DNA from 3 places in the Streptomyces sp. NPDC059452 genome. Region 3 is predicted to be linked to each of the others. Evidence: predicted binding sites of a transcription regulator. Region 3 holds the regulator's gene; each other region holds the start of a gene.
What was found. Region 3 encodes HrcA, which represses chaperone genes, less so after heat shock. Its sites were predicted from a motif close to TTNGCACTCNGNNNNNCNGAGTGCNAA; they were not measured.
Positions count from the first base shown of each region.

Region 1 (3,274 bases), on a different contig from region 3:
CGGGGCCTTCACCGCGACGGCGTTGAAGGTGCCGCGGATCTTGTTGACGACGAGGGTGGAGAGCGCCTCGCCCTCGACGTCCTCGGCGATGATCAGGAGCGGCTTGGAGCCGCCGCCCTGGATGACCTTCTCCAGCAGCGGCAGCAGCTCCTGGATCGAGCCGATCTTGCCCTGGTGGATCAGGATGTACGGGTCGTCGAGGACGGCCTCCATACGCTCCTGGTCGGTCACCATGTACGGGGACAGGTAGCCCTTGTCGAAGGCCATGCCCTCGGTGAACTCCAGGTCCAGACCGAAGGTGTTGGACTCCTCGACGGTGATGACACCGTCCTTGCCGACCTTGTCCATCGCGTCCGCGATGAGCTCGCCGACCTGGGTGTCCTGCGCGGAGAGCGCGGCCACGGCGGCGATGTCGGACTTGTCGTCGATCGGGCGCGCGGTCGCGAGAAGCTCCTCGGACACGGCCTTGACGGCGGCGTCGATGCCCTTCTTCAGGGCGGCCGGGGAGGCGCCCGCGGCGACGTTGCGCAGGCCCTCGCGGACGAGCGCCTGGGCCAGGACGGTCGCGGTGGTGGTGCCGTCACCCGCTACGTCGTTGGTCTTGGTCGCCACCTCCTTGACGAGCTGGGCACCGAGGTTCTCGTACGGGTCGTCGAGCTCGACCTCGCGCGCGATGGTGACACCGTCGTTGGTGATGGTGGGAGCGCCGAACTTCTTGTCGATGACGACGTTGCGGCCCTTGGGGCCGATCGTCACCTTGACCGTGTCGGCAAGCTTGTTGACGCCGCGCTCAAGGGCGCGACGGGCGTCCTCGTCGAACTTCAGAATCTTCGCCATGGGCTGTACTTCCCTCTCGAACGAACTGCGCCCCTCGCCGCCCGGCTAGTTATTTCGCAGGGGGCCAGGGGCGCAGAACACAAGCAAACGTGGGTGAATTACTTCTCGACGATCGCGAGGACGTCGCGGGCCGAGAGGACGAGGTACTCCTCGCCGTTGTACTTCACCTCGGTGCCGCCGTACTTGCTGTACAGGACGACGTCGCCGGTCTTGACGTCGAGCGGAAGGCGCTCGCCGTTCTCGAAGCGGCCCGGGCCCACGGCGAGGACGACGCCCTCCTGGGGCTTCTCCTTCGCGGTGTCCGGAATGACCAGGCCGGAGGCCGTGGTCTGCTCGGCGTCGAGCGGCTGGACCACAATGCGGTCCTCAAGCGGCTTGATCGCAACCTTGGAGCTGGTGGTCGACACGATCCGGTCTCCCCCTTCGGAGATCTCACGGGGTTTAGCAGTCATTGGGCGGCGACCAGACCGATCCGTCGTCGCGGGTGCCGGACCTGCCCTGTCGCACAGTGTGGTGCTGGCACTCTCCAGGGGGGAGTGCCAGACCCGAGACTATGACCGCGATTAGCACTCGGTCAAGCGGAGTGCCAATTCACCACCCCCGCGCCGCCCCTGGCCGCCATCCCAGCCGCTATCCCAGCCGCTATCCCGGCCGCCGGGTCGGCCGCAGGGTCGGCCGACCTCCCGGACGCAGTCCTCTCAGACGTAGTCCTCCAGCTTCGCCACCGCGTAGCCCTTGTCCGTGATGGTCTTCATGACCAGGCGGATCATGTCGGGCATCGTGCCCTTCCAGGCGTTCTTGCCCCGGAAGTGGGTGAGGACGATGTCGCCGGGGTGCAGGTCGCGGTCCCACTCGCGCCACTCCATGTGGTCGGCGAAGGCCTCGGCGGACCAGAGCGGTACGGCGGTGATGCCGCAGGACTTGGCGACGACGAGGGTGTCGCGGTTGTAGTTGCCGTAGGGCGGGCGGAAGAGGGTGGGCCGCTTCCCGTAGTGCTTGAGGATCTTCTCCTGCTGGCCGCAGATCTCCCGCTTCTGCTCGGCGTAGGAGAGGCCGGGCAGATAGCGGTGGTTCAGGGTGTGGTTGCTGATGGTCACCCCGCGCTTCTGCATCTCCTTGAAGTACCCGTAGTTGTCGTTGGTGACGTAGTCACTGAGGAAGGCGCTGTAGGGGATGTCCAGCTCGGTCATCATCCGCAGCAGTGCGGGGTCCTTCTCCGCACCGTCGTCCATGGTGAGGAAGACGACCTTCTCCTTGGTGGGGACGGTGGTGAAGACGGGCGGCAACCCCTTGTCGTCCCGGACCTCGAACCCTTTACGGGTGGTGATGCGCGGCTTCACCACCGGTGGTTCGGGGGCGGCGAGCGGGGTCTTGGCGAGCCCCCACTTCTTCGCGGCCACGGCCCGTGCGGCCTGCTTCCGCTTGAGCTCCTCGGCGTACGTGTCCAGGGCGGGCGCGGCCTGCGGGGCGGCCTCGCCCTGCTGGCCCGCGGCGGGCTTCGCCGGGCCGTCGGGGGCTCCCGTACCGCCGCCGTCGGCCGTCGCCGCCGCGCAGGCCGAGGTGACGGTGGCGGCCAGGAGGGCCGCCAGCACGACGGAGACCGGCCGGTGCCGCTTCATGGGTGATTTTCCTTTTTGTCGTACTAGTTGCATGGCGCCGCATCCTGCCAGCCGACCGCCCGCCTCCGGCCCCGACACCGCGAGGGGACCCGGCCCGTCGCCCGACCGGCCCACAGGGGCCACGCGTCGGCCTGTAGGGGCACGCGTCGGCCTACAGGAGCCGCGCGTCGGCCCCCGGGCGCCCGCCTCCCCGCACCGGACACAATGGGCCGGGTGAACGCATCGACCCCCGCCACCCCGGCCGACGACCCCGCCCGCGCCGCCTTCGCCGCGCTGCGCACCCCCGAGGGCGAGCGCCTGCTGGCCGGGCTGCGCGACCACGACCCCGCCGAGGAGCTGGCCACCGCGACCCGGCTGCGCCGCACGCACCCGGCGGAGCTGGTGTCGGCCGCCCTGGGTCAGGCCCGGCTGCGGCAGCGGGCGGTGGCGAAGTTCGGGGCGGAGGACGCGTACCGGATGTACTTCACGCCCAACGGGGTCGAGCAGGCCACCCGCACCTCGGTCGCCACCCACCGCGCGGCCCGGTTCGCCGCGCTCGGCGTGCGGAGCGTGGCGGACCTGTGCTGCGGGATCGGCGGCGACGCCATCGCGCTGGCCCGCGCCGGGATCGCCGTCCTCGCCGTGGACCGCGACCCGCTCACCGCCGAGGTGGCCCGCGCCAACGCGGAGGCGCTCGGCCTGGGTTCGCTCATCGAGGTGCGGTGCGCCGACGTCACGGAGATCGACACCTCTCCGTACGACGCGGTCTTCGTGGACCCGGCCCGGCGGGGCGGACGCGGCAGGATCTTCGATCCGGAGGCGTACTCACCGCCCCTGTC
Region 1 is NZ_JBHYVE010000027.1:89,819-93,092, reverse strand. Features, by position in the region: gene groL (chaperonin GroEL) at 1-837, opposite strand, end outside; gene groES (co-chaperone GroES) at 936-1,244, opposite strand; gene ACFW9Z_RS29245 (polysaccharide deacetylase family protein) at 1,536-2,456, opposite strand; gene ACFW9Z_RS29240 (methyltransferase domain-containing protein) at 2,661-3,274, shown strand, end outside.
Region 1: a site for HrcA is predicted at 1,401-1,427, ahead of groES (co-chaperone GroES). Genes of this name have one in related genera too.

Region 2 (3,274 bases), on a different contig from region 3:
GTACGAGATCTGCGAGCAGCTCGGCTGGCGGCTGCCCGACCAGATCGTCATCCCGATCGCGTCCGGCTCCCAGCTGACGAAGATCGACAAGGGGTTCCAGGAGCTGATCAGGCTCGGCCTGGTCGAGGAGAAGCCGTACAAGATCTTCGGTGCCCAGGCCGAGGGCTGCTCCCCGGTCTCCGCCGCCTTCAAGGCCGGGCACGACGTCGTACGCCCCCAGAAGCCGAACACCATCGCCAAGTCCCTGGCCATCGGCAACCCGGCGGACGGCCCGTACGTCCTCGACATCGCCCGCCGCACGGGCGGCGCGGTGGAGGACGTCACCGACGAGCAGGTCGTCGACGCGATCAAGCTGCTGGCCCGCACCGAGGGCATCTTCGGCGAGACGGCGGGCGGGGTGACCGTCGGCGTGACCAAGAAGCTGATCGAGGCCGGCGTGATCGACCCGGCGCTGACCACCGTCGTCCTGAACACCGGTGACGGGCTCAAGACGCTCGACGCGGTCTCCGCGACCTCCCAGGCGACGGCCACCATCAAGCCGAGCCTGGACGCGTTCCGCGCCGCGGGCCTCGCCTCCGCCTGACCATCCCGACCGCAGCAGCCAGAAAGGCGTCCGCCATGAGCGTCAAGGTCCGCATCCCCACCATCCTCCGCACGTACACGGGCGGCCAGGCCGAGGTCCCGGCGGAGGGCACCAAGCTCTCCGAGGTCATCGAGTCCCTGGAGAAGGACCACCCGGGCATCGCCGCCCGCGTCCTGGACGACCAGGGCAAGCTGCGCCGCTTCGTGAACGTGTACGTCAACGACGACGACGTGCGCTTCGAGGGCGGCCTCGACGCGGCCACGCCGGACGGCTCCGGTATCTCGATCATCCCGGCCGTGGCCGGCGGCTGCTGACTCCGCCTCACCCCGTTTGCCCCCTCCGCCCCACAGAGCGGAGGGGGCAATTCTGCATGGTTGAGCACGGTACAGTTGGGGAAACCCCCTTCGCTGCGCGTGCCGCCCGCATATGAGAATGCGCCCGGCCCCGATAAGAAGTAGCCAAAGTGCGTGAACCCCTTGAGGCATAAGTGGCCTTTGCCGGGCCCGACTTGCCCGTAAATCTCAGCAATCCCGCATATTCGGGTGTTCAGCCATGCCCGGAATTCTCGTCCGATTGACCTGTTGCAGAGGGCAGTTGGGCGGATACATTCGGCCGCGGTCGACGCGCTACGGCGCCGCGCACCCTCTCCTGTCGGAGGGTGGGTTCCGACCCGGGGCCGCGAAGTGCGGTCCCGTGCAAGGGCCAGTAATAGGGGAGTTAGGCATGGCTCAGGGCACCGTCAAGTGGTTCAACGCGGAGAAGGGGTACGGCTTCATCGCGGTCGACGGTGGTGCGGATGTTTTCGTCCACTACAGCGCGATCCAGATGGACGGGTACCGCACCCTCGAAGAGGGTCAGCGAGTTGAATTCGAGATCTCGCAGGGCCAGAAGGGGCCCCAGGCCGACATGGTCAAGCTCGCCGTCGGCTGAGGCCGAGCCCGGCGCGGCCGGCCGACGACACACCGCTCACGACTCACGCACGAAGGGCCCGACCCCGGAGAGATCAGGGGATCGGGCCCTTCGTGCGTGTCCGTGCGTGTCCGTGCGTGTCCGTGAGGGGCCGTGACGGGGGTGCGGGCCTGGTCGTGCGGGTCCGTCAGGATGTCCGGGCCGACGGGGTCTCTGTCCGGATCCGGTCCGCATCCGGCCCCCGCCCGACGAGGGACGCTTGCACTCGCAGGGGTCGAGTGCTAATCATTGGCGTTAGCACTCTCCAGGTGAGAGTGACAGAAACTTGGACCGGGCCGGTGAGGCCCGCAGGCGCGGTGGGGCAAGGAACCACCACGCAGGCAGGCCGTCCGTCGCGGGCGCCTCTCGGTCCGGAGAAATCCACCCCTGTCCGGGAGGACCACTTCACATGGCCAAGATCATCGCGTTCGACGAGGAGGCACGGCGCGGTCTCGAGCGCGGGATGAACCAGCTCGCCGACGCCGTCAAGGTCACCCTCGGCCCCAAGGGCCGTAACGTCGTCCTCGAGAAGAAGTGGGGCGCGCCCACGATCACCAACGATGGTGTTTCCATCGCCAAGGAGATCGAGCTCGAGGACCCGTACGAGAAGATCGGTGCGGAGCTGGTCAAGGAGGTCGCCAAGAAGACGGACGACGTCGCCGGCGACGGTACGACCACCGCCACCGTTCTCGCCCAGGCTCTCGTCCGCGAGGGTCTGCGCAACGTCGCCGCAGGCGCCAACCCGATGGCCCTCAAGCGGGGCATCGAGAAGGCCGTCGAGGCCGTCTCCGCCGCTCTGCTGGAGCAGGCCAAGGACGTGGAGACCAAGGAGCAGATCGCTTCGACCGCCTCCATCTCCGCCGCCGACACCGAGATCGGCGCCAAGATCGCCGAGGCGATGGACAAGGTCGGCAAGGAAGGCGTCATCACCGTCGAGGAGTCCCAGACCTTCGGTCTGGAGCTGGAGCTCACCGAGGGTATGCGCTTCGACAAGGGCTACATCTCGGCCTACTTCGCCACCGACATGGAGCGTATGGAGGCGTCGCTCGACGACCCGTACATCCTGATCGTCAACTCGAAGATCGGCAGCGTCAAGGACCTGATCCCGCTGCTGGAGAAGGTCATGCAGTCGGGCAAGCCGCTGCTGATCATCGCCGAGGACGTCGAGGGCGAGGCGCTCTCCACCCTGGTCGTCAACAAGATCAAGGGCACGTTCAAGTCCGTCGCCGTCAAGGCTCCGGGCTTCGGTGACCGCCGCAAGGCCATGCTCGCGGACATCGCCATCCTCACCGGTGGCACCGTGATCTCCGAGGAGGTCGGTCTCAAGCTGGAGAACGCCGGCCTGGACCTGCTCGGCCGCGCCCGCAAGGTCGTCATCACCAAGGACGAGACCACGATCGTCGACGGTGCCGGGGACAGCGAGCAGGTGCAGGGTCGCGTCAAGCAGATCCGCGCCGAGATCGAGAACTCCGACTCGGACTACGACCGGGAGAAGCTCCAGGAGCGCCTGGCGAAGCTGGCCGGCGGCGTGGCCGTCATCAAGGCCGGCGCCGCCACCGAGGTAGAGCTCAAGGAGCGCAAGCACCGCATCGAGGACGCGGTGCGCAACGCCAAGGCCGCCGTCGAGGAGGGCATCGTCGCCGGTGGTGGCGTGGCTCTGCTCCAGGCCTCGGCCGTCTTCGACAAGCTCGACCTCACGGGCGACGAGGCGACCGGCGCCAACGCCGTGAAGCTCGCGCTGGA
Region 2 is NZ_JBHYVE010000019.1:7,198-10,471, reverse strand. Features, by position in the region: gene thrC (threonine synthase) at 1-583, shown strand, start outside; gene ACFW9Z_RS23735 (MoaD/ThiS family protein) at 619-897, shown strand; gene ACFW9Z_RS23730 (cold-shock protein) at 1,307-1,513, shown strand; gene groL (chaperonin GroEL) at 1,941-3,274, shown strand, end outside.
Region 2: a site for HrcA is predicted at 1,751-1,777, ahead of groL (chaperonin GroEL). Genes of this name have one in related genera too.

Region 3 (3,274 bases):
AGGTTCACACCCCGCCCACGACACGCGCCCTGCCTACGACACGCACGCCCCGCCCATGACACGCGCCCCGCCCACGACACACGCGCCCCGCGTGACCCGGAGCCCCCCCCGGAGCCCCCCCCGGGGACCCGGGAAGGCCCCAAGCCCCCCTCACCCCACCCCGAACCGCTCCGCCAACGCCCCCCGCTGCGCCCGGACGAACGCCGCGTCCACCACCGCCCCGTGCCCCGGTACGTACAGCGCGCTCTCCCCGCCCAGCTCAAGGAGCCGGTCCAGGGCGGCGGGCCAGCGCGAGGGGATCGCGTCCCCGCCCGCCTGCGGCTCGCCGGACTCCTCCACCAGGTCCCCGCAGAGCACCACCGGAGGCTCCCCGTCCGCGCCCGGGACCAGCACCGCGAGGTCGTGGCCGCTGTGGCCCGGGCCCACGTTGGCCAGCAGCACCTGACGGCCGCCGCCCAGGTCGAGCGTCCACTCGCCGGTCACCTCGTGGTGCGGCACCACCAGCGTGTCCACCACCCGGTGGGCCTCGTCCTCGGTGAGCCCGTGGTGGACGGCCGAGGCGCCCAGCTCGTCCGCCGAGCCCCGCAGCAGGGCGGCGATGCCCACGGCCCCGTACACCTGTGCGCCCGCGAACGCCGCCGTACCCAGGACATGATCGAAGTGGGGGTGGCTCAGTGCGATATGCGTCACCCTCCGGCCGAGCAGCGCCTCCGCCTGCCTCCGCAGCTCGACGCCCTCGCGCAGGGTCGAGCCCGTGTCGTACAGCAGCACCCCGCCGGTCCCGGCCACCAGCGCCACCGTGGCGTCCCAGCCCGGCAGCCGCCGCCGCCCGATACCGTGGCCCAACCGCTCCCAGCCGAAGTCTTCCCAAGAGGCGTCCATGGGACGACGCTATCGGGACGGCCCGCCCCGACCGGCGGCGGCGTGGCCGGTCACCCTTGCCCCGGCCCCACCCCACCCCCGTACACTGACCGGTGGGTAGCTGGCACTCGTACGCACCGAGTGCCAGACAGGCACCGGGAGAACACAGCTGGAGGTGTGCGCGATGCTCAGTGAACGCAGACTCGAAGTGCTGCGCGCCATCGTCCAGGACTATGTCGGCACCGAGGAGCCCGTCGGCTCCAAGGCGCTCACGGAACGGCACCAGCTGGGGGTCTCCCCGGCCACCGTCCGCAACGACATGGCGGTGCTGGAGGACGAGGGCTTCATCGCCCAGCCGCACACGAGCGCGGGGCGCATCCCCACCGACAAGGGGTACCGCCTCTTCGTCGACCGGCTCGCCGGCGTCAAGCCGCTCTCCTCGCCCGAGCGCCGGGCCATCCAGAACTTCCTCGACGGCGCGGTCGACCTCGACGACGTGGTCGGCCGGACCGTACGGCTGCTCGCGCAGCTGACCCGGCAGGTCGCGGTCGTGCAGTACCCCTCGCTGACCCGCTCGACGGTGCGGCACGTGGAGCTGCTGTCGCTGGCCCCCGCCCGGCTGATGCTGGTCCTGATCACGGACACCGGCCGGGTCGAACAGCGTATGATCGACTGCCCCGCGCCCTTCGGCGAGGCATCGCTCGTGGATCTGCGGGCCCGGCTCAACAGCCGGGTCGTCGGACGCCGCTTCGCGGATGTCCCGCAGCTGGTGCGGGAGCTGCCGGAATCCTTCGACAGCGAGGACCGGGGAACGGTTTCCACGGTCCTGTCCACCCTCCTCGAAACCCTGGTCGAGGAGACGGAGGAGCGGCTGATGATCGGCGGCACCTCCAACCTCACCCGCTTCGGGCACGACTTCCCTGTGATGATCCGGCCGGTGCTGGAAGCACTGGAGGAGCAGGTCGTCCTGCTGAAGCTGCTCGGTGAGGCCACGGACTCAGCCATGACCGTGCGGATCGGGCACGAGAACGCCCACGAGGGGCTCACCTCCACGTCCGTCGTCGCGGTCGGCTACGGTTCGGGCGACGAGGCAGTCGCCAAACTCGGCGTGGTCGGACCGACCCGCATGGACTACCCCGGAACGATGGGAGCGGTACGCGCAGTGGCACGTTACGTCGGACAGATCCTGGCGGAGTCGTAAGTGGCCACGGACTACTACGCCGTACTCGGCGTACGCCGCGACGCATCGCAGGACGAGATCAAGAAGGCATTCCGTCGGCTCGCCCGCGAGCTGCACCCGGATGTCAACCCCGATCCGAAGACCCAGGAGCGGTTCAAGGAGATCAACGCCGCTTACGAGGTGCTCTCGGACCCGCAGAAGAAGCAGGTCTACGACCTCGGCGGCGACCCGCTCTCCGCCAACGGCGGAGGCGGCGGTGCGGGCGGTTTCGGAGCCGGTGGCTTCGGCAACTTCTCGGACATCATGGACGCGTTCTTCGGAACGGCCTCGCAGCGCGGGCCCCGCTCGCGCACCCGGCGCGGCCAGGACGCCATGATCCGGCTGGAGATCGACCTCGCGGAGGCGGCCTTCGGCACCACCAAGGACATCCAGGTCGACACGGCGGTCGTCTGCAACACCTGCAGCGGCGAGGGCGCGGCCCCCGGGACCTCCGCCCAGACCTGTGACATGTGCCGCGGCCGCGGCGAGGTCTCGCAGGTCACCCGGTCCTTCCTGGGCCAGGTCATGACCTCGCGGCCCTGCCCGCAGTGCCAGGGCTTCGGTACGGTCGTGCCGACGCCGTGCCCGGAGTGCGCCGGTGACGGCCGTATCCGCTCGCGCCGCACGCTCACCGTCAAGATCCCCGCGGGCGTCGACAACGGCACCCGTATCCAGCTCGCCGGTGAGGGCGAGGTCGGCCCCGGCGGCGGCCCGCCCGGCGATCTGTACGTCGAGATCCACGAGCTGCCGCACTCCGTCTTCCAGCGGCGCGGCGACGACCTGCACTGCACGGTCACCATCCCGATGACGGCCGCGGCCCTGGGCACCAAGTGTCCGCTGGAGACCCTGGACGGCGTCGAGGAGATCGACATCCGGCCCGGCACCCAGTCCGGCCAGTCCGTCCCCCTGCACGGGCGGGGCATCACCCACCTGCGCGGCGGCGGCCGGGGCGACCTCATCGTGCACGTCGAGGTGATCACGCCGACCAAGCTCGACGCGGAACAGGAACGGCTGCTGCGAGAGCTCTCCAAGCTGCGCGGCGAGGAGCGGCCCCTGGGCCAGTTCCAGCCAGGTCAGCAGGGGCTCTTCTCCCGGCTGAAGGACGCCTTCAACGGCCGCTGAGCCCTTTTCCGCCTTTCACCGCACCGCCCTCCGGTCCCGTACCGGAGGGCGGTGCGGCGTTCGGCGGGAGAA
Region 3 is NZ_JBHYVE010000001.1:469,260-472,533, reverse strand. Features, by position in the region: gene ACFW9Z_RS02215 (MBL fold metallo-hydrolase) at 151-882, opposite strand; gene hrcA (heat-inducible transcriptional repressor HrcA) at 1,046-2,062, shown strand; gene dnaJ (molecular chaperone DnaJ) at 2,063-3,202, shown strand.